Regions from separate parts of the Paenibacillus sp. NPDC056722 genome, predicted to be linked through region 3. Evidence: riboswitches for the same ligand, from Rfam matches in the RefSeq annotation. Region 3 holds a riboswitch; each other region holds the start of a gene.
The links. A riboswitch is a leader RNA that binds a small molecule or an ion and turns the genes downstream of it on or off. The one in region 3 is predicted to bind cyclic di-AMP.
Positions count from the first base shown of each region.

Region 1 (10,132 bases), on a different contig from region 3:
CCACACACTTCCTCCAAACAGTTGGAGTCCCAACATACCGGAACCGTATTGTCGCCCTTGGCATTGACCGGATTACGCTGAATTTCCATCAGGGCGCTGATCACGTTCATCCCCGGACGGTAAGGAAGATCAAATTCCTCTGTATACGACGAGCTTTGCGGATCATCCTGGCGGGTGATAACAAACTTTACGTTTTTGGGAGCTTGGGCTGTTTCCGCCATCATCGTTACCTCCTAAAAGTGTTGTGAAGTATACGCTTCTTAAATCTCACTAACGATCTACCAATAGGACTGTTTGTTAACTGTCCTGTCCATGAGCCAGCTGATCTTACAATTGTACCTATTCGTCCGTCAGCCCCATGCATGAGTGTCAATTTTCTGAAGCAGTGGCTTTGCCGGCGCTTACTTGTCCTTCGAGTAGTCGCGAATCCGCGGCGGGATTAGTGAGACATCCACGGCTTCGTAAGAAATCTGCGGGCCTTCCGCAGTCCACTCCGCTTTGGTTGTCTTCAGGAACTCCTCGTCGTTGCGGTCAGGGAACTCTGGCTTGTAGTGTGCCCCGCGGCTCTCGTTGCGGAGCAATGCGCCCAACGTCATCGCCTCGGACAACTCCAGCATGTTCCACAGCTGGCGGGTGAACGCGACGCCTTGGTTGTTCCAGCGTGACGTATCGTTCATGTTGATGTTTTGATACCGCTGCTTAAGCTCCTTAATTTTGCCGATTGTCGCTTCCAGCTTGGTGTTGTGGCGCACCACCGTCATGTTGGCGGTCATCCATTCGCCCAGTTCCTTGTGAATGACATAGGCATTCTCGTTGCCCGACATCCCCAGGAGGGATTCATATTTATCGACCTGCTTCTTGTGGAAGCCATCGAACACGGTGGAGGAGATATCCTGCACCGATTTCTTCAAGCCTTTAATATATTCAACCGCCTTCGGCCCGGCGACCATGCCGCCGTAAATGGCGGATACCAATGAGTTCGCGCCGAGGCGGTTCGCTCCATGGTACTGGTACTCACATTCCCCAGCCGCGAAGAGGCCCGGAATGTTCGTCATCTGGTTGTAGTCGACCCACATGCCGCCCATGGAATAGTGGACCGCCGGGAAGATTTTCATTGGAATCTTGCGTGGATCATCGCCCATGAACTTCTCATAGATTTCGATAATCCCGCCCAACTTAACGTCCAGCTCCTTCGGATCTTTGTGGGAAAGATCGAGATAGACCATGTTCTCTCCGTTAATGCCGAGGCCTTGATCCACACAGACATTGAAAATTTCACGGGTCGCGATGTCACGCGGCACCAGGTTACCGTACGCCGGATATTTTTCCTCGAGGAAATACCATGGCTTGCCGTCCTTGTAAGTCCAGATCCGTCCGCCCTCCCCGCGCGCCGATTCCGACATCAGCCGCAGCTTGTCGTCGCCCGGAATGGCTGTAGGGTGAATCTGAATGAACTCTCCGTTCGCGTAATGCACACCCTGTTGATAGACGGCGCTGGCCGCAGTACCTGTGTTAATGACAGAGTTGGTCGTTTTGCCGAAAATAATGCCGGGACCGCCGCTGGCCAGAATTACGGCATCGGCCGGGAAAGTCTCGATTTCCATCGTCTTCAGATTCTGGGCGCTGATTCCGCGGCAGACGCCGTCGTTATCAATAATGGCCGAAAGGAATTCCCAGTTCTCGCTCTTGGTGACCAGACCCTCCGCCTCCCAGCGGCGAACCTGCTCGTCAAGTGCGTACAGCAGCTGCTGACCTGTCGTCGCTCCCGCAAAAGCCGTCCGGTGGCGCTTCGTGCCGCCAAACCGGCGGAAATCGAGCAAACCTTCCGGCGTACGGTTGAACATAACGCCCATCCGGTCCATCAAGTGGATAATGCCGGGCGCCGCTTCACACATCGCCTTGACTGGCGGCTGATTCGCTAAGAAGTCTCCACCGTAGACCGTGTCGTCAAAATGCTCCCAGGGCGAGTCGCCCTCGCCCTTGGTGTTCACGGCACCATTGATGCCGCCTTGGGCGCAGACAGAGTGTGATCTTTTGACAGGGACAAGCGAGAATAGATGAACATGCGCACCGGACTCGGCTGCCTTGATGGTCGCCATCAAGCCGGCCAGACCACCGCCCACGATAATGATGTCTGCTGTTGCCATGATAAGTTCACTCCTAACAGTTTTGTCAGCATATGCCGCATCGATCAGCTTCGTACAAAACCCGCTTCAAAAGCACACGCTTACCGAAAATATGAAAAATCTACTTTTAATTTAGATAAAGGTTTTCAATGATTGCAGGGCAGTAGCAGTTGTCTGGAACTCACTGTCACGGAAAGTAACCAGCGATACCAGGAACATAACTGTTACGATTACGAACAGCCCCAGGCAGATCACGGAAGATACGCGCTGCGAACGCGGCCCGACGGTAATACCCCAGCTGATCAGGAACGACCACAGACCGTTGGCAAAGTGGAAGGACGCCGCCACGATCGCGATGATGTAGAATGTAAGCAGCAGCGGCTGTGTCACAATATTGTGCATCAATCCGCCAAGCTCCTCATGCTTCACATTGCCAAGCGTTACTTGGAAACGAGTCTCGAACACATGCCAGACGATAAAGATAAACGTGATAACCCCTGTGACCCGCTGCAGCGTATAGCGCCAGTTGCGTTCCAGCTTAAAACGGTTCAGGTTTGGCTTCGACTGGTAGGCGATGTACAGACCGTATACCCCGTGGTACAGCAAGGGAAGCCATATACCGAACAATTCCAGGAAGAAGACGAGCGGCAGGCTGTTCAGCCACAGCACACTGTCTGTGAAACCGGAAGCGCCACCCTCAACTGCCGAGAAATTCGTCAGCATGTGCTCAAGAAAAAAGCCCCCGAGCGGGATAACGCCGAGCAAGGAATGAATCTTTCTGGAATAAAATCCTCTCATACTGGTGTGTCCCCTTTCCGATTAAAACAGCGTTTTCATTAATGAGCATTTATCGCCGGGACTACTTCTTGAAACAGCGCATGATGACATAAAAAAGGGTATCTCCCGATTTGCAACCCGCTATCCCTTGTGTTCCCGGACTTTGATTATTTATTCACAAAGTGTGAATATCTTGTGTCACTTTTCATGTTACTCTTTTTTGTCTTATAAGGGAATTGCAATATAATTATTAATCGTTATACAATTAATGCATAAGAATGTTTTTTATGTGATAATGATTATCATTTACAGCGCTTTTTTTTCCTTTTCATTCCTGAAAGCACTACTTATCTGTGATTCAACCCTCAATCGTTCTATGCTTTTTATCACTTCTTATACCGGCAGAATAAGGCACAATCCTGACAGAGTCATACCTTGTATTATTACGGGAGGAAGACACTATGTTTGACGATCTGGATATATTCGCGGCAGTGGTGGAGCATTCCAGCCTGAACCGGGCTTCACGCCAGCTTAACCTGTCACAACCCGCCCTTTCCCGCAAAATCTCCAAGCTGGAGGAGAGGCTGGGCGTTCCATTGTTCAACCGGTACGGCAAGCGCTTAGAACTCACCGAAGTTGGCCGCCTCGCTTACACCTATGCGCTAGAGCAGCGACAACAGCGTTCCAAGTTTCTGGAGGCGCTCTCAAAGTTCAAAGAAGGCGAACCCCAGCTTGTTACGCTGGGGGCCAGCCTGACCACGCTGCAGACTACATTGCCGCCGCTGGTCAACACCTATATGGAGAAGTATCCCGCTGCCGAACTGAAACTGATTACCGGAAAGACGCATGAGATTGTCTCCTCGGTCAGCGAGGGCAAGTGTGATGTAGGAATTATTGCTTCCTCCATTCAGGAGCCCGGGCTGCGCTGTATTCCGCTCTTCGAGGATCAGCTCCGCCTGGTGGTCTCCAGTCAGCATCCGCTCACGCTGCTGCCCAAGCTGAGCATGGACCATCTCTCACGCCTGCCGATGATCCTGTTCTCCAAGGGAACCTGGTACCGCCGCCTGACCGACGATTTGTTCCAGCGCTGCGGTATTGATCCCGATGTGCGCATGGAGATCGATTCCTTCGAGGCGATCGTCCGGCTGCTGCCGACGGCGAAGACCGCGGCACTCCTGCCCAAATCCTATCTGCGTCCCGAGCTGCTGAATGGCAGCGGGCTCGTCTCGCTGCATATCAAGGAGCTGGAGCAGACCCAGCGGACTACCTGTCTGATCTACCGGGACGGCGGCGGGCTAAGCGGTGCTGCCCGCTCACTGGTGCAGGTGACAGAAGAAGTATTTCTGCCGAAGCTGACCGATTGAGAAGAGGCTTTGCTCTAAAAAACCCGCCTGCGGACAAGCCGCAGACGGGTTTTTGGCATAAACAATTACAGGTTAACGGCTTCTTCCTCAAATTGGTCAATACCCTCATTGGAGCCGATGACGACCATAATATCACCTTCGTACAAGGAATCCAGCGCAGTCGGAGCGACGATAATTCCACTCTCCCTATTGATGGCAATGATGCTGCACCCGTATTTGGCCCGGGTATTCAGCTGGGACAGACTCTTGCCATCCATACAGGATGGAACATTCATCTCGACAATTTTATAATCCTTGGATATTTCGATATAATCCAGCAGATTGGGAGTGACTAACTGGTGAGCCACCCGAACCCCCATATCCCGCTCGGGGAAAATCACCCGGTCCACACCCAGCTTGGTCAAGGCGCGTCCATGAAGAATAGATATAGCCTTGGCCACCACCTGCTTGACACCAAGCTCCTTCAGCAGAATGGCTGTCAGAATACTACGCTCCATATTATCGCCAATGGCTACAATACCACAGTCAAAATTTCGGACACCGAGCGAACGCAAAATGCCCTCGTCTGTGGCATCCGCCATCACCGCATGGGTGAGCTTGTCGCTCATCTCCTCCACCCGTTCTTCCAGATGGTCCACTCCGAGCACCTCATAGCCCATATCCATCAGCTCAAGCGCCAAGCTTGAACCGAACCGTCCCAGCCCAATTACTACAAATTGCTGTGGTTTCATCTCCCGATAACTCCTTATCCAATAATCATTTTGCCTTCCGGATACTGATACAATGGTTTGCCCTGTTTTGGGCCAAGTGCATAGGCCAGCGTCAATAGTCCCAGCCTGCCAGCGAACATAGTGAGACAGATGAGGATTTTGCCGACTAACGACAGCTCCGGCGTCAACCCCATGCTCAGCCCCACGGTCGCGAAAGCCGAAGTCGTCTCGAACAAAATCTCCAAAAAGTCGCGTCCCTCCGTCGTCGAGAGCACCATAGATACAGTGACAATCAATAGCAGAGCGAGCAAGGTGATGGTCAGTGCTTTGAACACCCGCTCCTGTGCCAGCCGGTAACGGAAGAATACTATATCCTCACGCCCACGCAGCATGGAGATTACAGCGCCGATCATGAGCGTAAAGGTCGTTGTTTTGATCCCGCCCCCGGTAGAACCGGGAGAAGCACCGATAAACATTAGAATCACGATAAAAAATTGCGTAGCCTGGCGTAGCCCGGAAATATCCAGTGTATTGGCCCCGGCCGTACGCGGTGTAACGGACTGGAAGAATGCAGCCAGTATTTTGCCGCCAATGTTCAGGGAGCCCATGCTCCGCGGATTCGTAAATTCAAATACAAAAATCACGAGCGTGCCCGCCAGAATCAGCGCTGCGGTTGTGGATAATACCACCTTGCTGTGCAGCGACAACCTGCGCTTGCGCCGGTAATCGACGATATCGGCAATTACGATAAACCCAAGCCCACCGGTGACAATCAGGAACATGACAATCAGATTCACTACAGGATCATTGACATATCCCATCAGGCTGCGGTAATGGCCGAACAGGTCAAAACCTGCATTGTTGAACATGGAAATGGAATGGAACAGTCCAAAGTAAATCGCCTTGCCGAGCGGCATATCAAACGCCCAGCGTATCGACAGCAGCAGTGCCGCACTCCCCTCGATCATGAGTGAATAGATCAGCACCCGACGGATGAGCCGTACAATGCCTTCCATCGAGTTCTGGTTCATGGCCTCCTGCAGAATAAGTCGGTCGCGCAGCGATATTTTCCGCTTTAACACCAGAGCAAAGAGTGTTGCCATCGTCATGAAGCCCAGGCCGCCAACCTGAATCAGGATCATAATGACGGTCTGCCCAAAAAGGGAAAAATACGTGCCGGTGTCCACAACTACCAGCCCCGTAACACAGGTAGCAGAAGTTGCTGTAAATAGCGCATCTATAAAGTTCAATGAATGTCCCGTCCGACTGGCAACCGGAAGCATCAGCAGCAGCGTACCAATCAAAATGATCGCCGCAAAACCGAGTACCAGCGTCTGAGGCGGGGAAAGCTTCAATATTGTAAAACGGTTCAACCTGGGGAATGGCGAAGCCAAATCCTCACCTCTCACTATAATAAATTGACGTTGTATATCATTAGAATGCCAAACAAAAAAAGCACTGGAACACCAATGCCTCTCCCCTTGGTTCCTGCAGTGTTCTGAAGCCTACGAGGTTAGCTGACGGATTCGGGCAGCTGCAGTGCCCTATTCGTTCCCGGAACGAAATTCACCCCTGAAGATCGGCGCAAACTTACGCTGTATGCACCCTTCACTTCATATGGTTCCCCCGTTTTCAATTGAAATTCGGCTTATATCTAATTGCATTCAAATTATATACGTTCTGTCCTGACATCACAAAGACACTATTAAGTATATTTGGATAAAATAATGTCTTAAAGAGTGACCGGGAACACAGGAGACCCTGTTCTCATTCCTTTTCCGTGACTTTCCTGTAATTGCATCGTTTTTCACGGTTTCATGAATATCTAGAACTTTTAACCTTGAAATTGTATGGTGAGGAATGATACACTACACACAACAAGTGTATGACCTATACCCATACACATTATTCCTACTAGGGGGAAGTCATGGAAGAATCTTTGGAGCTGCTGCCGCAGCAATTTCAGATCAATCCCTCGCGTCCCATCTATGAACAATTCGTCGAAGCCATCCGGGGCCGGATTGTTACCGGTCTCATCCCGCTTGGCTCGCGTCTGCCATCCGTGAGGGATTTGGCAGCCGACCGAGGCGTGAATCCGACTACAGCTGCAAGAACTTATCAGGAGCTGGAGCGAATGGGCCTGATTGTCACCTATCGTGGACAGGGTACCTTTGTTACGAGGGAACAGGATGTCATCGGGGAGGCTCGCAAGGAAATGATCCTGGAGGCCGTGCGGCAATTTAAAGCTGCGGGTGCCAGCCTGGGGCTGTCAGCAGAGCAGATGCTGCAATTTGATAAGGAGGAATCTTGATGCGTACGAATAAAGATATTTCATCACTGCCAGAACTCAAGGCAGCCGTGCAATGTCAGAACCTGACGCTCCGCACGAGGAAAAAAACAATTTTGGACGACGTTAGCTTCCATATTCCCCAAGGCAGTATCACTGGACTGCTCGGTCCTAACGGTGCGGGCAAGTCTACCCTATTACGCCTGATCACCGGACTGGCTACACCAGACTCCGGCTCTGTGAAGATTTTCGGCGAACCTGCCGGCGTAGACCGCCTAGGACAGTTATCCCTGTTGCCGGACCGCAGCAGCCTGCCTGGATGGCTGACTGTAGGGCGCTGGCTTCACTTTGCTGAAGGCATATATCCCGATTGGGACAATGTGAAGGCAGAACAACTAATGGGTCAGCTTTCCGTTAAGAGGGAATCCCGTATCTCAACCTTATCCCGCGGGGAAGAAGCCAGACTGCAACTGCTGACCTGCCTGTCCCGCAAAGCTCCGTTAGTCATACTCGATGAGCCCTTCACTGGCGTGGACCTCATTTCCAGAGAGGAAATTGCATCCACAGTTGTGGGCGAGATGGCTGATGGTGAGCGTACCTTTTTGATTGCTACACATGATATCCGGGAAATGGAGCTACTGTTTGACCGCCTAATTCTAATCGGTAACGGACGGATACAAGGTATTGAGGATGTGGAACGGCTCCGTCAGTCCGGTCATTCCGTTGAATCCCGTTACAGGGAAGTGTTCGCATGACAGCGCTTAGAGCGTTAACAGATCTGGAGTACAGCCGCTATAATCCGTTTAAGTGGGGCCAAAAATCTTTTTTAGGGATTACTGTATCCCTATTCGCTCTGCTCTTGGGTATCGGATGGTATCTCTTTCATGGCAGACAGCCTTCCCTGCAAGCTCCTTTTACAGCAGGCACCTTTCTTATGGTAGGGATCATTATGTATCTTGCTTCAGTCGATATGCTGTTGTTTACAGTCCATAGTAGCCGGGAGTGGATTCTGAATTTCCCGCACCCCCGCAAGCTACTGCTGTATGCCAAGGCGATCAGCCTGTTTAAGCATGGATTGTATCTTGCTTCCATCGTTATAGCTGCTAATATCGGACTGTATGTACTCTTCAACCTGACAGGACACTATGAGCACCTTCTGTTCAAAGAGCTCATCCTGACAGTAGTCGCTCATGCACTCTTTATGGTTTCGATCTTTCCGCTCGCCATCGTATGCGGATTGCTGGCAGGAACCATTCTTATGGGCTGGAAAATGCTGCTGTTCGTTCCCTTTTCATTATTATGGCTGTCGCCATTGATGGCTTTGGCCACCTACTTGAACTCCACTGCTTTGAACGGTGAGCAAATACAATACCTAAATCCGACCTATATTCTGCTGTATACGGTAGGAATTCTACTGATTGGCTGGCCTCTGGGCTACATGCTGATCCATTGGATTGCCAAGGCTGGTCTCGAAAGAATGAGTGAGATCCGATATAATTTCCTGGCCGTACAGCTTCCGATTGTTAAAGAGCAGAACACTATAAAGTCGTACCGGCGTTCTTCCGGATTCCAGGCACTGTATCAACTGGAGCTCAGCCGTCTGCAGTATTTCGAAGGATTACTACCCATTAAGGTGATCAAGGGAGTCGTACTTGCTGGGGCGTTTATCTTGTTCTACCTGTTCCCCGAAGACGATCAGTTTGTACTGACTCTGACCAAGATGCAATTTATCTTGCCTGTGCTGGTAGCTTCCATATGGATCATGTGCAAGAGCGGGGTGGAGCACAAGCAGCTGAATTGGCGCCTCTCTTTTCCCCATCCTAGACTGCTGCTTATAACATCTAGTATCGTCGCAACAGGGGTCACCGTCCTTCGCCTACATCTGATGCTGAGCATAGCCACTCTGGCTGGAATCGGGGCAGCTCTCGCAGGAGGAAGAACCAATTTCGCATCCGTTACTGATTATCTGCATTGGTTTGCATACATCTTCTTAACATCAGCACTGATGCTCATCCTATCCCTCTGCCTGCTGCAAATCAGCTATTATCTGATGAAATCAAAGATACTGATCGGACTAATCTTCCCGCTGTATATGATCATTGCGCTTCAACAAACGATTGTGAATAATACCTTTCTCCCGGAAAATATACAAATCGGACAGACGCCGAATTGGCTGCTGCTTGGATGGGTAACCTTGATCGGATTGCCGCTTGCCGCGGCCTGCCTCCCTCTCGGGGCCAGATATCTACACCTCGTTATCGCTCAAAGCAATGAAACGGTCATCCGAAAGAAACATTAGAGTCATAAAAACAGGCCCCTCTGCGTAAGAATACTTGTTAGAAGATTGTAGACAAGCAAAATAACTGGTTTGCTCTCATTTGTACCGTATTGCAAGTAGTGCCATAATATATGAGTTCACCCAAAAGGAGGCGTTATATGAATCCCGTCGGCCAGCCCCTTAAGCAGCGTCCTCTCTCCAAAGGGCTTATTATTTCGGGCATCATCGGCATTGCCCTGTTCATTATGTTCCAAGTGTTCCCTTCCTTACTCGGAGGTGTACCTGAAGGAAACACCGCGGTAATCAGTAAAGACGTGGCACGGAGTAACGCCGCAGCGTTCGCGGCAGAGAAACTGGGCTATGCCGTCTCGGACGGAGAATGGAACATCACCTACCAGTCCGAATCTTCCTTCTTCGGCTATATGTCGCGGGAGAAACTGCTGGAGGACTATAGTAAAAAGAAACTGGACCAGCGTTATCCCTACGATGTTTATCATGCGGCCTTCACACCTGCAGGCCAGAATGGTACTCTTCTGACCGTGAATCTTAATATGTATACCGGGCAGGCGGTCAGCTTTGCCCGCGGGGCA
Region 1 is NZ_JBHTYV010000010.1:149,031-159,162, reverse strand. It holds gene sdhB (succinate dehydrogenase iron-sulfur subunit) at 1-221, opposite strand, end outside; gene sdhA (succinate dehydrogenase flavoprotein subunit) at 402-2,147, opposite strand; gene ACFRAM_RS21760 (succinate dehydrogenase cytochrome b558 subunit) at 2,259-2,924, opposite strand; gene ACFRAM_RS21755 (LysR family transcriptional regulator) at 3,365-4,267, shown strand; gene ACFRAM_RS21750 (potassium channel family protein) at 4,333-4,998, opposite strand; gene ACFRAM_RS21745 (TrkH family potassium uptake protein) at 5,013-6,371, opposite strand; cyclic di-AMP (ydaO/yuaA leader) riboswitch at 6,464-6,636, opposite strand; gene ACFRAM_RS21740 (GntR family transcriptional regulator) at 6,905-7,288, shown strand; gene ACFRAM_RS21735 (ABC transporter ATP-binding protein) at 7,288-8,019, shown strand; gene ACFRAM_RS21730 (hypothetical protein) at 8,016-9,563, shown strand; gene ACFRAM_RS21725 (CPBP family glutamic-type intramembrane protease) at 9,701-10,132, shown strand, end outside.
Region 1: it holds a riboswitch for cyclic di-AMP, as region 3 does, so the genes downstream of both, ACFRAM_RS21745 (TrkH family potassium uptake protein) here and ACFRAM_RS27525 (C40 family peptidase) in region 3, are expected to answer to the same signal.

Region 2 (9,357 bases), on a different contig from region 3:
AAGGTGAGTTCTTTAATTATATAATTTTAAAATATTATACTATGCCCGTCCTTAATGGACAGAAAGGAACCGATCCTTGAGCAAACCTAAGAAGAAGAGTCCAGCGGCTTCTCAATTGAGCAAGCAGGAGAGAGACCGCACCAAGCAAGATAAACAGAAACAGACGAACAGAATGTTTATTATCGGTACAATTGTCTTTGTAGTCATTATTTTTGTAGTCCTATTTATGATGGCAGCGAAGGATACTTCCTCCACCACCACAACTGCAGCGCCAACGAGCTTCAATTACAGTGAGCTGCCGAGACTGGGTAAAGAGGATGCACCGGTCAAAATTGTTGAATTTGGAGACTTCAAATGTCCCGCTTGTGCCCAGTTCACGGGGTTGATCAAACCGCAAATCGTGAAAGAGCTGGTAGAGCCAGGAAAAGCCTCTTTTTATTTTGTAAATATGGCCTTTATCGGTCCTGATTCCGAAACAGCTTCACTTGCTGCCCTGTCCATTTACCATCAGAATGCGGATGAGTTCTGGAAGTTCTTTGATGCCGTATATGCAAATCAAGGCGATGAAAATGCTAAGTGGGCGACTGAGGATTATCTTGTTGGCTTAGCTGAGAAGGAGAAGCTGAACATTGATCTGGAGCTGCTGCGCAAGGACATCAAGGAACGTACGTATTATGACGAATTGAAGCGTGACATCAAGACAGCATCTGACGCAGGGGTTAATAATACGCCAACCATCTTCATTAATGGCGTGAAATCCGCAGAGCCGTTTAACTTTGACGCTATTTCGGCGGAAGTGAATACTGCAGCCAAAGCGGCGGAGGCCAAGTGAAATGAGTAAATTCTCCCTATTTTGCCGCCGTAACGCTCTTTATCTGGCCTGGTTTGTGTCAGTAGTGGCCGTGGCAGGCAGCCTTTATCTAAGTGAGGTTCTAAAGTATGAGCCCTGTAAGCTCTGCTGGTTCCAGCGCATTTTTATGTATCCCCAGCTATTTCTGCTAGGCATTGCCACGTACCGGGGAGACAAGCGCATTATTCCTTATGTGCTGCCACTGAGCATTATCGGGGGAAGCATTTCACTGTATCATTACGCAGAACAGAAAATTCCAGCTCTTAGCAAGATTATTCCCTGCACAGTGGGAGTTCCTTGCAACAAAGATTATTTGAATTATTTTGGTTTTATCACGATTCCTTTTATGGCGCTAATCGCCTTTGCCTTGATCACGGTTTTGCTCTGGTTCGGCCGTAAGCCGCTGGAGCAGGAAACAGAAGAAGCATAAGCAAGTACAACCAAAAAATATTCCCTGCTGATTCGTCACAAATAACGTCAAAATGTTATAAAAACACGGGCCGAAGGGATAATAGAAGAGAATGAAAGAGCGGACAGTTCCCGATATAAAATTTGCGGGTTTTGAATGTTTTTTCATTCTTTTTTCATTTTTTTCACCGCTTTACTGGATGCACTTTGTAGACTAATATTAGACCTTGTGAGAAGTTGAATATGCGCTGAATTTTCCTAGGAAAAACGGGGGAACCAATCTTGGCATAACGATGCCAAAGGGGTGAATCGGAAGCGGCCTATACGGCCGAACCGTAGGGCTACCACAGCCCGAATCCGCCAGCTAACCTCGTAAGCAAAAGTGGGATAATGACCATGCCCCAGGCATGCGGATCATTTCCGTATGCTTGTTTTTGTGCCTGCATTTATGAAATCCACCCGTGAAAACGGCGCACGGTATGACCGATTCAACTCACAAAGAGAGGAACTGTTTCTACAATGGTAAGCAAAGTAAAACGACTTTTGATCGGGCGTCCGATGAAATCCAACGAACTCGATCATGAAAAGTTATCCAAGGTGAAAGCACTGGCTGTTCTGTCTTCAGATGCGCTCTCGTCTGTAGCCTACGGAACGGAACAAATCCTGATTGTACTGGTCGCCGCGGGGTTCACTGCGATCTGGTACTCACTGCCAATTGCACTTGCCGTATTGGGACTGCTGGCGATTCTGATTTTATCATACCGGCAGACGATCTTTGCTTATCCACAAGGCGGCGGTGCTTATATCGTAGCTAAGAACAATCTAGGCGTTCCGACCGGGCTTTTGGCTGGGGGCTCTTTGCTCGTGGATTACATTTTGACGGTTGCCGTAAGTGCGTCAGCAGGGACAGATGCGATCACATCGGCTTTTCCAAGCTTGCATGGTCATACCGTTCTTATTGCAGTTACCGTAATTATCATCCTAACGATACTTAATCTACGCGGTGTAACAGAATCCGCATCTTTCATTGCTGTTCCAGTATACCTGTTTGTTATTTCCATTTTTGTCTTGATTATTTCAGGGGTTATAAAATATGCTACGGGCGGTGCGCATGCCCATGTCCCCGAGATCGGGACTGCGGTATCCAATGTCAGCTTGTTCCTGCTCTTGAAGGCCTTTAGCTCTGGCTGTTCGGCTTTGACCGGGGTTGAGGCTGTATCCAATGCTATTCCGAACTTTAAAGCGCCTGCTGAGAAAAACGCGGCAAAAACCCTAATGGCCATGGGCCTCATTCTAGGGATTATGTTCACAGGTATAACCGTCCTGGCTTACTGGTATGGCATTGTGCCCGATGAGAAAGCTACCGTCGTATCCCAGATCACGGAATCCACCTTTGGACGCGGCGTGCTGTATTTCTTCATTCAAGGGATTACCGCTGTCATTCTGTTCCTGGCAGCCAATACCGCTTACTCAGCGTTCCCGCTGCTCGCCTGTATGTTTGCCAAAGACAAATACATGCCGCATGCGTTCATGGTTCGTGGAGACCGGCTCGGTTTCTCGAATGGGATTATTTTCCTCGGTGTGATGTCTGCACTACTGGTAGCCGCATTTCACGGGAATACAGAAGGTCTGATTCCACTGTATGCTGTCGGTGTGTTCATTCCGTTTACATTGTCTCAGCTGGGCATGATGGTTCGCTGGTACAAATTGAAGCCGGCAGGCTGGAAAAGTAAATTTGCTGTCAACACAATCGGCATGCTGACGACATTAACGATTACCTTGATTTTCATCATCACCAAATTCTCCAGTGTGTGGATGGCCTTTCTCTTCCTGCCAATCGTAATGTTCGTGTTCTACCGCATACATGGTCACTACATGAATACAGCGGATCAGCTTCGTATCTGTCTCGACAAAGATAAACCAGTTATTAAAGGAAGCACCGTGGTTGTGCCTGTAGCTGGCGTTACTCGCGCCGTTCTGCATTCGCTTAGTTACGCAAAGTCGTTAACGGATAACGTGGTTGCAGTGTACGTCGGTTTTGATGAAGAGGAGATTCACCGGATGGAGCAGAAGTGGGAAGAATGGAATCCGGGTGTACGGCTTATTGTCCTGCGCTCCCGGTACCGCAGTATTCTCCGCCCGCTGCTTAAGTTCATCGATACGGTGGAGTGGAAGACCGCTTCGACAGATCACATTACGATCCTGATTCCGCAATTTATTACGAAGCATTGGTGGCAGGCTCTATTGCACAACCAGACCAGTTTCTTGATTCGTTCCTATTTAATGAACCAGAAGGATGTCGTGGTCGCCACAGTGCCTTATCATTTGAATAAATAGCTCAGAAGTAGCTGTACATTGAAGAGAAGCCGCGATGCGGCTTCTTTTTTTATTTCCATTCGTTTTGTTTGTGTCAAACAGGCGCGAACCCTGTAGAATTTTTAATATTTATGTTGACATAGATAATGAGAATCAATATCATTTAAAAGAGTTAAGATAAGAGGTAATGATCTATATAAGCCGAACAAAAGAAAGTAACAAAAAGCGAGAAGGAACGAAGGGGGAAGGTTGGAACTGTAGGAGCGAAAGCGCTCGCCTAAAAGCTTTCCGAAGGAAAGCTCGCATCGGAAGCCTAAGCTGGTGTCCGGATTTCAACCGCTAGAAGCGGTTATTCAGATGAAATCTGGAGACAACAGCGGCCGGAAGTCCAAACATTCCACCGAAGTGACGACCGAGCCTTACGTTCGGATCTTAAGTTCGTCTTATATAGAATAGGAATGGAAGCAGATACAAGGGGGATTTTGAATGTTTGCATTAAAAAGAAATATATCAGGCAGTACAAAGCTGGCGATGGCGGGTCTAGCGGCCCTCATGGTGATCTTGTCTGCTTGTGGCAATAACAATGCCGGGAACGCGGCTAATAGCGCTGCTGGATCAACGGCTGCTCCTTCTGCTCAAGCTACTGCAGCTCCGAATCAAGGGGAAGCGAAGACGGTAACAGATGCTATGGGTCATCAGGTCAGCATTCCAGCCAATCCGCAGCGTGTGCTTGCTTCCTATCTTGAAGATCACCTCGTTACACTAGGAGTTACACCTGTAGCACAGTGGTCGGTTCCAAACGGAATACAGGAGTATCTGTCTCCAGAATTAAAAGAGGTTCCGACAATCAGCTATGATCTTCCGCTTGAAGCGGTGACTAGCTTTGCGCCGGATCTTATCATCGTGGATTCGGAATCTGCGGTTCAGAACGGCCTGTATGATCAATATAACAAAATCGCACCTACGTATGTGCTTGGCGATGCCGTGAACAAAGACTGGCGCAAAGCCTTGACGACTATTGGTGATTTGCTCGGCAAGGGTGCAGAAGCCGCGCAAGCGATCAAAGATTATGATCAGAAAGCCGCAGAAGCTAAAGAGAAGCTTGCCAGTGTTGCCGGCGGACAGTCAGCTGCTGCTTTGTGGCTGGTGCAAAAGAATTTCTACCTAGTAGATGAGACACGTGCCAGTGGGGAAGTGTTGTATAAGGATCTGGGACTTGCTTCACCAAACCTGGTGACGGAAATTCCGGCAGATCAGAGAGCGACGTGGAATCCGATCTCTCTAGAGAAGCTCTCTGAACTGAAAGCTGATCATATCTTCCTGGTGAACAGTGACCAATCGGACAACTCGGAAATTTTGAATAGCGCGACCTGGAAAAGTATCCCTGCAGTCAAAGCGGGACATGTCTATGAGCTGAGTTCCAACAGCACCTGGTTGTATAGCGGGGCTACTGCAGATTCCAAAACCATTGACGATGTATTGAAGTTTCTCGTTAAATAATAAGTTTTTCAATGATCTACTGCAATTTTTGTAGATCTCTTTATCGGGATATTGTACATACTTCATATATTTGCGATAATGAGAATGATTCTTGTTATTACTCAATAAGGAGACAAGTTATTGAATGGTTTCATCCCAGGATTCAGATTCGATAAATAGCACCAAGTTAAGGACATCTGATCTTCCCATTACTTCGCGGCCGACAGCGGCCATCCTCATTCTGATCATTGGGCTGGGAGGTATTCTGTTCGGACTCGCGCTCTCGATCTCAGTAGGCGCTGCGGATATTAAACTATCGACAGTATGGGAAGCCGTATTTCATTTTAATCCTGACATACGACAGCATCAGGTGATATGGGAGCTGCGCATCCCGCGTTCCCTCGCCGGGGCACTGGTTGGAGCCTGCTTTGCCGTAGCTGGAGCTATGATGCAGGGGATGACCCGTAACCCGTTAGCGGATTCAGGCCTGCTTGGTCTGAATGCCGGAGCGACAGCTGCGCTGGCCTTAGCGTTTGCTTTTACACCTTCGATGCCTTTCACTTTGATTATGCTGTTTTGTTTTATCGGCGCAGCGTTAGCGGCCTTGCTTGTGTTCGGGATTGGCTCCCTCTCCCGCAATGGATTAACACCCATTCGTCTTACACTTGCCGGAGCTGCAGTAAGTGCGCTCTTGCTCGCTGTCAGCCAGGGAGTAGCGATCCTGTTCCACCTGTCTCAGGATCTAACGTTCTGGCTGGCCGGCGGGGTCGCCGGAACGACATGGGGTCAGCTTAAGATTATGGCACCGCCAATCCTCGTTGCCCTTATCGTGGCAATGATGATGTCTCGTTCCATTACACTGCTTAGCCTCGGCAGCGAGGTGGCAGCAGGACTTGGACAAAATACAAGGCTGGTGCAGGCCGGAGGCATGCTCACAGTTGTGGTGCTTGCCGGAACAGCGGTTTCGGCTGTAGGTCCGATTGCTTTTGTCGGTCTGCTGATTCCTCATATTACACGTTACCTGGTTGGCATTGATTACCGCTGGGTCATTCCTTGTTCAGCTGTACTCGGCAGTCTGCTGCTGATCTTTGCAGATATTGGAGCCAGACTCCTGAATGCACCTTATGAGACGCCGATCGGCGCTCTAATCTCGCTGCTTGGTGTACCGTTCTTTATTTATCTGGCGAGCAGACGGAAGGGGGCGCTGTCATGAGTAAGCCCATCCTCAGTACTTATGAGAAGCAGAGACGAACAAGGAACATCACGGTTCTGTCACTGCTCGGTTTTCTTATCGCCACTGTGTTCGTCATCAGCATGAATACAGGCTTTATGCGTCTCTCACCGCTGGAGGTTCTGCATACGATCCGCGGACAAGGAAATCATCAACAGAAGCTAATCCTGTTTGATTTCCGGTTGCCTCGTATCGTGATTTCGCTGCTAGTTGGGGCGGGCTTTGCAGTCTCCGGCTGTATACTGCAAAGCTTGTCGCGCAATGCATTAGCTGAACCTTCTACCTTAGGGATCACCGCAGGTGCTGGTTTTGCGGTCATCTTGTTTATTTCTTTCTTTCCAGCTACAACGGCGGCGCCGATCTACGTGCTTCCGCTGCTAGCCTTGCTGGGCGCCGGTCTTACAGCCGCGCTAATCTACATCCTGGCTTTTCGCCGGGAAGGGCTGTCCCCGGCAAGGCTTGTGCTGATCGGGATCGCGGTTGCCGCAGGCATCAACGCTTACCAGATTGTGTTGGCGCTGAGACTTGATCCCAAGAATTATCAATTCGTGGCCACCTGGATGGCCGGGAAGATCTGGGGTGGCGATTGGCGCTTTGTACTGGCGCTGCTGCCGTGGATTGTCGTTCTTCTGCCGTTCGCGTTCTATAAAGCCCGAGTGCTGAATGTAATGAATCTGGGCGACCAGATGTCCACCGGGCTTGGCGCTCCAGTGGAGCGTGAACGCTTGCTGCTGCTCGCGGCTGCGGTAGCCCTTGCAGGCTCCTGCGTCGCTGTCAGCGGCGGCATCGGTTTCGTTGGTCTGATTGCACCCCATCTGGCCCGCAGGCTGGTGGGGCCGCGGCATCAGGTGCTGCTGCCGGCCGCTGCCCTTACAGGCGGACTACTGCTACTGGCCGCCGATACCATCGGCCGCTGGATCATGCAGCCGGCGGAAGTGCCGGCAGGCGTCGTAGTGGCTGTAATCGGCGCACCCTATTTTTTATATTTGCTCGCCAAATCAAGAGCTTAATTTATTCTACAAATCCAATATTAACGGGCATACCCCGAAAAACTACAGGGAGTGAAGATCATGTCAGAACGTTTGAATACAGAACAGCTAAGCATCGGGTACTCGGAAGCTACTATAGTTAAGGGATTGAACCTGACGCTTCCAACAGGGAAAATTACGGCGCTTGTCGGGGCTAACGGCTCCGGAAAGTCGACGATTCTGAAGACGATGGCCCGGATCATGAAGCCGAAGAGCGGCAGTGTAATGCTGGATGGCAAATCCATTCATAACCTCTCGACCAAAGAAGTGGCCCGTCAGTTAGCGATTTTGCCACAGAACCCAACAGCACCAGACGGACTTACTGTAGCGGAATTGGTAAGTTACGGTCGTTATCCCCATCAGAAGGGCTTCGGTACATTAACACCGGAAGACCGCCAAATTATCTCTAATGCGATCGCTGAGACGGGGATGTCGGACTTCCATGACCGCCCGATTGATCGTCTCTCCGGGGGACAACGTCAGCGTGCTTGGATTGCTATGGCATTGGCGCAAGAGACGGATATTCTGTTCTTGGATGAACCTACAACGTTCCTTGATATGGCGCATCAACTGGAAGTGCTGCAATTGCTGCAAAAGCTGAATGAAGAGAAGGGCCGTACCATCATCATGGTAGTCCATGACTTGAACCATGCTTCCCGTTACGCGCAGCATATGGTGGCGATCAAGTCCGGCACAGTGATTAGTGAAGGTGCACCTGCCGAGGTAATGACCACACCGGTCTTGCGTGAAGTATTCGGAATCGAGTGCGATATCGTGCCTGATCCGCGCACGGGCGTGCCGCTGTGTCTCCCATATGAGCTTGCAGCTTACAAAGCTGTTGGACTGTAGCAAGCCATCAAGGGAAATTGGTTATATCGTCATAAAATTATCCATAATATCAATATATGTATAGAAGAACAGGCTCCCGTCATTGACAAGGGAGCCTGTTCGTTGTTAAAGTTGTGGTTGCCTGATCATCTATCCTTGATTCTTAGGTAGTGATAAGCTTGGCATATTGTATTGCAGAAGCATGAATTTCTTCATCTGTGATGGTCATTGCGCCACTGAGAATGAAGTAAGGCTGCAGTTTTGTGCCAATGAGATTGGAAGTAGCTTCAATGGGTCTAAGCAGCTCTTCCAGGCTGAATTTGTTATAGCCGGTTGGGGTATAAGCTTCCTTAGGACCGCCGGTGGACAATGCAATCTGCAATTCCTTGCCATGCAGCTTGTTGCCGTTCTCGCCATAAGCCCAGCCGTAGGTAAGCACGGAATCGAACCATTTTTTCAAAAGTGGCGGTGTGCTGTACCAATAGAAGGGATATTGAAGCACGATGCGGTCATGCTGTTCCACCAGCTTCTGTTCACGCTCTACATCGATAACCTCTGAAGGGTAAGTCTCATAAAGATTGTGTACGGTAACATCAGTATTGGCCTCGAGGTATTCCTGCCAGTATTTATTGATCTTGGATTGTTCAAGGTTGGGGTGCGCGACGATAACTAAAGTTGACATGAGTTAACTTCCTTTCCATAATAAAAATTAATTTTTAATGTTTGACCTGTAATCATTATAGTTACAAGTTTAACTCCCGTCAAGCGGGTTTATTTCTATTCCATCAAAGGGGTATGCAATATGAATATCAGCAAAGTTCAGGACGATCTGCAAGCCATTGTCACAGCAGGCGTCGTTAAAAGTCATGAAGAATTAAAGGACCGGGTATTCACCAAAATGGGGGGACGGGCAGATATTCTGGCAGCTCCCGCTACTTATGAAGAAATTCAGAAAATTGTTACATATGCGAGTGAACAGCGTATTCCGCTGACGGTACTTGGCAATGGCTCTAATGTCATTATCCGCGACGGAGGAGTACGCGGTATTGTGCTACAAACCTCAGACCTGACGGGCATGGAAGTGCGGGATGGACTGTTGTATGCAGAGTGTGGCGCCAAAATCATTGATGTATCGCGTTATGCGCTGGATCAGGAATTGGCGGGCCTGGAATTTGCTTGTGGTATCCCTGGTACAGTAGGGGGCGCTCTTTACATGA
Region 2 is NZ_JBHTYV010000001.1:105,514-114,870, reverse strand. It holds gene ACFRAM_RS00580 (DsbA family protein) at 77-832, shown strand; gene ACFRAM_RS00575 (disulfide oxidoreductase) at 834-1,280, shown strand; cyclic di-AMP (ydaO/yuaA leader) riboswitch at 1,495-1,652, shown strand; gene ACFRAM_RS00570 (APC family permease) at 1,778-3,595, shown strand; gene ACFRAM_RS00565 (iron-hydroxamate ABC transporter substrate-binding protein) at 4,061-5,074, shown strand; gene ACFRAM_RS00560 (FecCD family ABC transporter permease) at 5,199-6,266, shown strand; gene ACFRAM_RS00555 (FecCD family ABC transporter permease) at 6,263-7,294, shown strand; gene ACFRAM_RS00550 (ABC transporter ATP-binding protein) at 7,355-8,161, shown strand; gene ACFRAM_RS00545 (NAD(P)H-dependent oxidoreductase) at 8,304-8,822, opposite strand; gene murB (UDP-N-acetylmuramate dehydrogenase) at 8,943-9,357, shown strand, end outside.
Region 2: it holds a riboswitch for cyclic di-AMP, as region 3 does, so the genes downstream of both, ACFRAM_RS00570 (APC family permease) here and ACFRAM_RS27525 (C40 family peptidase) in region 3, are expected to answer to the same signal.

Region 3 (10,132 bases):
CTTCCGGATTATTTTGACTGAAGGTAAGAACCGGCAGATTCGCCGTATGTGTAGCGCTTTCGGTTATGAGGTCAGACGTCTTCAGCGCATCCGTATTATGAATATCAATTTGGGCAGTTTACCGGTCGGACAATGGCGTGATCTGTCGCCTAACGAAAGAACTGAGCTAGGAGCCATGTTGAATTATGAATTGCTGTAGGCTCAGCAGTACCTTATAAAAGAATAACAACAAATAAGAGCGGCTCCTAAGGTTTACCTTTAGGAGCCGCTCTTTACTTGCCCACGACGGATAGCTAATTATCGGATGGAGGAATCCCTGTGAATTGCTTGAACTCCTGATACTTCCGAATGATGGAGACTTCAACCCGGCGGTTCTTCGCACGCCCTACAGGTGTGGAGTTATCCGCGATAGGATGGTATTCACCGTATCCGATCGGACTGAATTTCTTTGGATCGAGATTAGGGTTAAGCAGCAGAATCTTCATGAAGTGCAAGGCCCGATCCACACTGAGATCCCAGTTGGAAGAATAGCTAGTGTTGGAGATCGGGATATTGTCCGTATGTCCCTGAACGACTACATCGTAGTCGGGGAATTGCTGTAACATTGTTGAGATGGACTTAGCCAGCTGTCTGGATTCATCCTTGACTACAGCCTGCCCGGAAGCGAACAGGGCATTGTCGCTGATGGTAATCATAAGCTGGGACTGGTTCAGCTTGGTGCTGAGCAGATCGGTCAGTCCATTGTTCTTGATATATTGATCGAATTGCTTCTTGAGCTTCTCAAGATCTTCCTGTTCCTTCTGGCGCAGCTTGGCCATTTCTGCTTCTCCCGTATTCTTAGAGATGACATTGTTCATCTTATCGCTCTTACCCTGGTCCAGATTACTCTCGGATGGGGTTGCTGCCCGTTCTGTCAGCACGCCGGTTCCGCCGTTCAGAACGGAACTGAAGGCCTGGGCCATCTCTTCGAACTTCTTGGCATCGGTGGCGCTCATGGCATACATAACGAGGAACAAGGCGACAAGCAGGGTCATGAGGTCGGAATACGGCAGCAGCCAGGATTCATCGGCATGCTCCTCATGTTCCTCGTGTCTAGTCTTTTTGCTCACTCGAACCGGCCTCCTTCTCCAGCAGCTTGACGCGTTCCGTAGGTGTTAGGAAGACTGCCAGCTTCTGATTAATCGCAATGGTGGAGACCCCGGATTGAATGGACAGCAGACCTTCTACCATCATTAGGCGGACATCAATCTCTTGCTTGGAGAGCCGTTTGAGCTTGTTGGCAATCGGGTGCCACAGCACATACCCTGTGAAAATACCGAGTACGGTAGCAATAAACGCTCCGCCGATCGCATGAGCGAGCTTTTCCATCTCGGTCATATCGGCAAGTGCAGCGATAAGCCCGATTACGGCTCCGAGTACCCCAAGCGTAGGCGCGTACATACCGGCCTGGGAGAAGATCAGTGCACCGGCTTTATGACGATCTTCAGTAGCACGGATATCCTCCATAAGTACATCGCGAACGAATTCCTGATCGTTGCCATCGATAATCATCCGCATCCCGTTCCGGAGGAAACCATCCTCTATTTCATCAACCTTGGACTCCAAAGCCAGCAGACCTTCGCGGCGTGTGATGGATGCCCATTCCATAAATGTAGTAATTAGTTCCGCTTTGCTGACCATTTTCTTTTTAACAAAGATCATTTTGAACAAGCTAGGTACCTTTTTGATTTCTGAAAATGGAAAAGCCATAAAGATTGAAGCGGCGGTACCCAATAAAATAATTAAGTATGCAGCGGGAGTGGCCAAACTTTGGATGGGAGCGCCTTTCAGCACCATCCCGAAAAGAACAGAGACCAGACCAAAGACTAGACCGATTATTGTTGAGATTTCCATTATGCACCTCGTCCATGAGATTTAAGAAGTGATCCGACTTAGCCGCGTTAATCATCCTTGAAGCGCGGCAGGGCATCTTAACCCAAACGGAATAACTTATATTCTTATTTATCGACATCATTCCCTTTTTTGTGAAGTCATTTTTTCGGCTATAATGGATAAGGTAAGTTATTATTCATCAGTGAAGAAAACGGAGTGATACACATGGGCGTTAAACATGGCAGAGATTATGCAGAAATCCTGAACGAATTGACAGAAGCAGCCTCACGTATTACCGACGGATTTTTATTTTTTGAAATGGACCCGGAGGAATGGCAGGAGCTGCCACAGGAGTCGAAGCTTGAGGTATGGGAAGCGCTTGCCGAGGATCTGTTCTATGCACTGGGCAATGAACCGGTCATTGAAGTGGGGAGCGGGGTTGTGATTTACGACAAGGATACACACCGGATCAATATTTTGCTCGGCGATGAGGACTTGGCCTCTGTTGTTCTGGTTTAATAGGAATACAGGTGAGCGGAATTTGCCGCAGTCTGCCGCCCGTGGTAAAATTGACGGAGCGGAGTACTATTTACCGGGATTGAAGAATACAATTAAACCGAAAATTGTCTTTATCCTGGCACATCCCTTGGACCTCAGAAGCTAAGGGATGTTTTGTTTAAACAAGCAAAGAGGCAAGGCGATCGGAACTTTGCTACTAATAAGGTAAGGGAGGTAATAATGTGCTACTTACAGAGGAAGAACTGATCGAGCAGATCGGCAAGCTGGAAGGCTGGAAGCTGGTGAAAAATACGATTACACGCAAATATATGTTCAGCGATTATATGAAGGGAATAGCCTTCGTCGATGCGGTGGCCGCCATTGCGGAGGCTTTTGACCACCATCCGCATATTACGATTGATTATAAAGCGGTCACGCTTCGCCTGACGACACATGAAGAGGGCGGAATTACGCCGTTGGACATTCGTGGTGCACAAGAGTTTAATGAAGCCTTCGAGAAGGCCCGCTAGTCAGTCGTATAGTCCTTTAACATAGCAATGGTAAAAGAATACTCATACATGCGAAAAAGCCCGTGTCGCAGGATGTAGATCCTGACACGGGCGTATTTGTGTTGTCTCTCTAATGAAGCTCTACTTCTTCTCAGCCAGCCATGTGGCCACGTTCGCAATTTCCTCCGGCGCCAGCTTTTCCTTGAAGGAAGGCATTTGGCCCCGTCCTTTGGTTACTATACTGTAAATCCCGGCAGCGTCATGCTGGCCACCTTCGTTTTTCAAGCTAGGTCCTATCCCGCCCTGAAGCTGATCGCCATGGCAGGTGATACAATTGGCTTTCACAGTCGCTTCTGCCTTGGCGGCATCAAGCTGAATTTCAGGCATAGTAGGCTTGTTCTGTTCCGCTACCTCTTCTTTACCTGGAAGTGTGAACATTAGAACTACCGCAAAGGCACAGGCGGCAAAAAACAATCCGCTCATGATCCATTTTTGCATCCCCAATCGTCCCTTCTATGTAAGCTGCTCCCTACATTATAGCGGAAGGTGAAGCGTTATCATAGCATTTGTGGCAAAAAAATGAACGACTATGCGATACTTCTCTAAACTTCCTTTAACAAAGCATCATTTCTCATAGACCATACAATAAAATGGTTTACTTCCAGTGGGTGTCATTCGTTCGTAAGTGTCAGTAATCGTAAAACCACTTTTTTGATAAGTCCGAATGGCCCGCTGATTCCAGGTTAGTACCTCCAAATCGATTTCCCGCTCAGGGTAGCGTAGAACTGCAGCTTGGACGATGGCACGGACAAAGTGTTGGCCCATTCCGTGACCACAAAGCTCTGGACGCATACCAATCCCCAGACGCACCACACCCTCCATCGGGAATAGCTGTGCGAAGCCACAGAGATCGCCTTCATCGTTCAGCACAGACACATACTGCTCACTGCGCAGCCGGGCATCGCCAAACTCAATGCCGAGCTCCTCCATCTGTTGCCAGGGCATCCAGCCATATATATTGTAAGGAGGCTCATAGCTCCATTGGCAGATGTCTTCGGCATGGCTGGTCTCCATGGGTACCACATGGAACGTAACAGGTAAATGAATCATCGGGTGAGACCTCCTTTCCACAGGATAAAGCTCTATAATTTAATTATATACAAAAAGCATAAGATCAGGCGCAGAAAGTCAGGAAAATGTTGTTTGGTGAATTTCAGGAGGGGTAATGAAGAGTAACAGAAACGACAAAAAAGCCCTTCTCCAGATTTCGATAAAATCGGGAAAAGGACTGGCTTATGACTTATAAATTATTGTACATCGTCAAAATCTTGAGCATCCGTCGCAAGCGCCTGATAAGCATCCGTGCTCATCACGCGTTTAGCACCCACATAACGACTAACATAATAGCTTTCACTCAGCGAGCTGATCGTTACACCACGAGAAGATGAAGCATGGGCGAATTTGCCTTCGCCAACATAAACGCCAACATGGGAGATTCCTTTGCCACTGGTATTGAAGAATACCAGGTCGCCCGCTCTAAGTTCATCACGGGACACCGTGGAGCCCATCTGATATTGGGAACCGGATTGGTGTGGTAGGTCAATACCGATCTTGTTGAAGACATACATTGTAAAACCAGAGCAATCAAATCCACTTGTAGTCGTGCCGCCAGCTACGTACTTGGTGCCGATAGCCTTGTCAATCACCTTATCCATCTTGGAATCGGCGAAAGCGCTTCCTGCTCCAATAGCGGTAAGCATCATTGAAAAGCCAAGCACTGCTGCTGCTAATTTCTTCTTCAAAAGTGTAAACCCCTTCCAATGCCTACGAGGTTAGCTTAAGGGTTCGGTTGAAGGTCCCCTATGACCCCTCTTCAAACAGGAGGTCAATTCACCCAAAGTGGTTCCCCCGTTTCCCTAATGATTAGGGAACTCGGCATATACCGTTGATTAGAATTAGACTGCTATATGAATACATGACAAAACCTTATAAAAAGGTGACTCAATAATTACAAAAATGTTACTAAAAACTCACTGCGCTAATTGTAACAAACACAGCGTCGCTTGGCAATCATTTATAGCATATTTGTGCGCAAAAAATGGGATTTTAAGAGCGGATTCTCACTATTAACGTTGAAAATAGAGGACAAACTAAATTTTCCAAAATTTATTGAGTTTTTTGGCGCAAAATATGATTCATCTATTCCAAAGAGGTGTATACGTATACTATAAAATAGGAAAAACCCGGAAATTGACTATGATGATAATCAAGTCTCCGGGCACAGTATAGGTATGAGGTTAAATGGAATGATTGTATTTTAGAGGTTAGTTTAGTCGTAGGCAACCGCTTTATAAGCAGTTGTGCTCATGATTCGTTTGGCACCAATGTAGCGATCAGCCCAGTATTTCTCACTCAGTGAGCTAATAATGACACCGTGGGAAGATGAGGATTGAGCAAATTTACCATTGCCGACGAAGATACCGACATGAGATACACCGTTGCCGAGTGTGTTGAAGAATACGAGGTCTCCTGGACGCATTTGACTGCGAGAGATGGAGGTTCCTGCGTTATATTGCGATTGGGATGTGCGCGGCAACGAAATGCCGATGCTTTTGTATACATATGTAGTGAATCCAGAACAATCAAATCCGGCCGTGCTTGTTCCTCCAGTTTTGTAGGAGGTTCCGAGGGTTTTTGTAATAACCGTGTCCATTTTGGAGTCTGCTGAAGCGCTATTGGTTCCGATACCGATGGCGAGTGACAAACCTAGTGTGGCTGTAACAATGATTTTCTTAAAATTCTGTCTGTTCAAAAGATGTACTCCTTCCAAGGCCTGCGAGGTTAGCTTAAGGGTTCGGTAGAAGGTCCCCTATGATCCCTCTCTTACGAGATCAATTCACCCAAAATATGGTTCCCCCACTTCCCGGTGCAAGGAATTCGGCGTTTTATGCACCTAAAGTGTGACGTATCGACAACTGCATACATGACATAAGCGTAGATATTAAGAAATACCTTCAAAAGATTACAAAGTTGTTACTAGTAGTACAGAAGCCATTGTATCAAACCCGTTACCATTTTGCAAATCGCTCTGCTGAAGATGACAAAAAAAGAGTCGCGGCTCCTGTTATCCAGGAACAGTGACTCTTCTAATATGCCCTGAGGGGACGGATTTATTGTGGAAATGCTTTACTTCTCCATAGGTCATATTGAGCCGCAATGCCCCACAATTTGAGGAGTGTGGACGGGAGCGGAAGGAGTTGGCGGATCAGGAGTGCAGGCAAGCCAGGGAAGTAAATAATCCCCAAGGCGTAGAACACCAAGAGCAGCAGACTGCCTGCTCCCATCACGATTGATACCCCTATCGCGGTGAGAAGGCACCGTAGGGCGATTAGCAGGGAGGAGAACATGCCAGTTCCGGCTGTATAACCAAACTGCATGTACAATAGCAGCAAGCGGATAACATATACATAGGCACACCAAGCCAGAATATAGGGAACACCGTTCAGCAGCAGCTTATAGTCCATTAAAGACGACAGCAGCAGTGCATATATCTTGGGTGCGAACCAGTAAACGGGCAGGAGGGCGAGTAGCCACTCTACCAGGCTGAAGATCAGCACGGACAGACCATGCTTTTTCATGCCGGGGAAAAAGAACAGACCGCGTTCTCCTGAGCGCTCCTGATGCAGCTCATGAAGCAGACCCGCCCGAATGAACGGGGAAATGAGCAGTCGCAGCAAGGTTAACCCTAACAGCAGGCATAGCCAGCGCTGTACGTCAGGGTCGGAGGTAAGACTATGCTGACCCTCGATGTAGAACAGCAGCCTGGCCATACCGCTGCCCCCCGCGTTGTGGTCGGGATACCGCAGTAGGACTGATACTACGGCCTCCCGTACTAAACCATACATAAAATAGCCCCAGAGCAGCCGGTAGATGAATAGCAGTATCAGAATATAAGTTTGCTCCTTCAAACTTTGCCAGCCGCGAATAATTGATGTTTTCAAGCTCATCCACCTCACCAGACCAGAGTTCCAAGCACAGTTTCAAGCAGTTTCGACAAGGTTAGCGTCCAGCGGGAGAGGGTATCCGGCTTGATCTCCGCCAGCCTGAAATTGTTGATATGTTTGTTCTCCAGCAGAAGGGTGTGCTGGGGATCGATCTCTGCCGACAATAGCGGGGAGCTGGAGATCAGCTGGAACGCTGTATTCTTGTTGTCCCCATTCCAGACTCGCTCCACGGTGTGGCCATCAGAGAAGGTGAATTTAATGGGGACATTCGCGTAGTGGCTACCTCTGTTGCTGACCTTTACGATGGATTCGTAGCCTTGGCCGGTGCCGGCATTTTCTTTGGTACGCATCTGGATATCGTCGATCGAGAAATCAGGAGCTCCGCCGTCATAGATATAAAGATCGAAATAGTTCTGCCATGATTTCTTGGTCACGTTCTCTACGACCTTCTGAAAATCACGGGTAGAGGGATGGCGGAACCGGTATTTATTCGCATAGGTGGACAGGATGGTATCCATAGTTTTAGTGCCGACCTGCCGTTCGATGTCTTTCAGCACCAATTTGCCACGGAGGTAAACATTCTGGGTATAAGCATTTGCTCCGCTATATTTCCAGGTTTCCAGTGTGAGGGCCTGAGGAGAGGTCACCAGGCTGGCTTGAATGGGCAGATTGGCCATCACACCGTATTCTTGCTCCATTAGACGGTCTTCGGCATAGGAGGTGAAGCTCTCATCCAACCAGGCTTCCTCAAATTCGTTGCTGGCTAACATACCATAGAAATATTGATGGCCTATTTCGTGAACCACCGTTCGTTCCAATGAGGTGTCTGGAGAAGACTCGGATGCACCGAAGGCTGTAATCAATGTGGGGTATTCCATTCCTCCAGCCCCGTTGGCATCCTTGGGCGGAACCACTATTGAGAGTGTGGAATAAGGATACGGCCCGTACCATTTACTAAATGCGCTTAGGGCAGCCTTCGCAGCTTGGAAATAACGCTCCTTGAGGTCTTTATGCAGCGGGTCCAGGTATAGCTTGATTCGCACACCAGGAACTTCCGGCGTGGAGAAGGCCTCTTCGGTGACCACAAAATCAGGAGAGGCAGCCCAGGCAAAATCATGGACGTCGTCAGCGTAGAATTGATAAATTTTCTGATTCTGCTTTAGTTTAGCGGTCTTCACCGGGAATCCGGTGGCAGCCACGGTATACTCAGGAGGCACAGCTATCGTCACATTGTATATGCCAAAATCGCTGTAGAATTCTGATGTCCCGTGGTACTGATGCAGATTCCAGCCTTCCTGGGTTACTCCGCGGGTTCCGGCGGGTTCATAGACGCTAATCTTGGGAAACCATTGTCCGGCCATAACGAAGTTTCCCGCGATCCCCATCCGGGCGAATACTTTGGGTAGCTTGACCTCAAATTGCAGCTTGAGGGTTACACTTTCCCCGCCGTTTACGGGTTCAGGCAGATGTAACTTCACCAATGTGCGGTCATTGATATTTCCGTCATCGGGTTGAACATACTGCACTCTCTGGATGAGAGAAGTGCCTTCTGAGGTTCGCACATCCGTCAGGATCATGCTGCCGAACCCATTGTCGGGCATCTTGTCACTTCGCAGCTCACCGCCGGATTCTTTCATAAAAGTCGTATTGCGGGATTCAAAGGCATTGGGATAGAGATGAAAATAAAGATCGCTTACCGGCTTACGGCCGGGATGGTTCCAAGTTACTGTCTCTGCGCCTTTTAATGTGGCTGTCTCCGGTTCAAGCTTCACGTCGATATGGTACTCGGCGACTCTTTGACTCAGCGCCTCGGACACGGGAACGGGTGCGCTCTCCGGGAATGCCTGCTGCGCGTTGCCCTTTCCGGGCGAGACAGCGGGGGACTTGGCCGCTTTTTGGGCAGACATGCCTGCCAAGGCAGGGCTTGCACCTGGGTAGCTCCACAAGCTCCCGCCCAGCAGCGTTAGGGCGGCCAGAGCCAGAATGCTGATTTTGGTTCGAAATGTCGGTGGCTTCATACTGTGATTCCCTCCCGTTGACAAGCATCTACGGGATGTATATGTTTGCAATCGCCGGATTATTAGCTAAAATTAAATTATTCGTAAGAGGAAGGGCGTGCATCTGTGGATAACAAGCAACCGGAAGGCAAGAAACAGATTGCCTTGAATATTGTCAACGCGAAGAGCAAACATAAAGGATTTGGAGCAGGCTCAATTGATTTGAACAATGTGTCCCCCGTCATTATTGATAACGGCGAAGCTATCATTGATATCGGGGCTATGCACGCTAAGAGCAAGGTGGAGAAGGGCATTAAGTTCTCCATGAACCGTGAGGATGTTCCGAACGGGAGACAAGTCTGGGTCGTATGGGTAGCTGTAGACCGGACAGCCGAGGGCCAGCACTACGCCGGAATTACGGCTTGTGAGATGTGGATTGACACTGAAGCCCGTCGCGGGTGGAAGATTCTGGCCGAGCATGTGAACAAACTTGATTCTGCGTTAAAACGGAAAGTTATTGTGGAAGGGCTTGGCGAACCGGAAAAGGCGGCGCTGAAATCCCTGCTTATTTCGCATAATGAAGAGTGGTGGGAAACTTCGAGGGAAGAGCTGAAGGCGGCACTATCGGAATAATCTTCAGAATTTTGCCGGATTTATCCGTCCGTTAAGCAGACATCCCAGCAAAAGGCTGCATCTCCTGTACTAGGGGGATGCAGCCTTTTTAGTATTCTATAATTGCTAATAGAGCGGAGTGCGGCAACTCAGGCAAATCGAACGATATGGATTCCTTCCGGTACAGCCGATCAGCCGATCTTGGATTGCCTCGGAGCATTAAGCTTGCGCTTTAGTTGGCTTACCCGCGCTTGGCTGATTCCCAGGATCTCGGCGAGCTGCTTCTGATTGGCGAATGGATGCTCTTCAATGGCCCGCTCCAGTCGCTGTGTCATTTCTTCAGTCTTCTTCCGTTTGACACTGCTGCCAGGGTCGGCGGTAGCCTGAGGAAGGAGCGGAGAAGGTTCAGGCTCCTGCGGGAGACGCTCCGGATCACCGAGTTCCTTCAGGCAGCTGTTGCAGATGAATTGATCCTTGTAATAGCTCACGTGGTCCAGACTTCTGCAAAAGGTGCATTCCGTGGAGGTGTACTTTCTAAGCACAATAACATCCTCATTCATAATGAAAAATTCGATAGGATCTCCAATGTCGATATTGCGTGTCATGCGGATTTCCACAGGAACCACAATTCTCCCCAGAC
Region 3 is NZ_JBHTYV010000021.1:22,491-32,622, reverse strand. It holds gene rluF (23S rRNA pseudouridine(2604) synthase RluF) at 1-199, shown strand, start outside; gene motB (flagellar motor protein MotB) at 294-1,109, opposite strand; gene motA (flagellar motor stator protein MotA) at 1,093-1,893, opposite strand; gene ACFRAM_RS27550 (hypothetical protein) at 2,098-2,391, shown strand; gene ACFRAM_RS27545 (4a-hydroxytetrahydrobiopterin dehydratase) at 2,613-2,900, shown strand; gene ACFRAM_RS27540 (c-type cytochrome) at 3,021-3,377, opposite strand; gene ACFRAM_RS27535 (GNAT family N-acetyltransferase) at 3,504-3,989, opposite strand; gene ACFRAM_RS27530 (C40 family peptidase) at 4,187-4,681, opposite strand; cyclic di-AMP (ydaO/yuaA leader) riboswitch at 4,686-4,827, opposite strand; gene ACFRAM_RS27525 (C40 family peptidase) at 5,209-5,691, opposite strand; cyclic di-AMP (ydaO/yuaA leader) riboswitch at 5,695-5,832, opposite strand; gene ACFRAM_RS27520 (hypothetical protein) at 6,050-6,880, opposite strand; gene ACFRAM_RS27515 (M1 family metallopeptidase) at 6,892-8,901, opposite strand; gene ACFRAM_RS27510 (YwhD family protein) at 9,007-9,513, shown strand; gene ACFRAM_RS27505 (AbrB/MazE/SpoVT family DNA-binding domain-containing protein) at 9,684-10,132, opposite strand, start outside.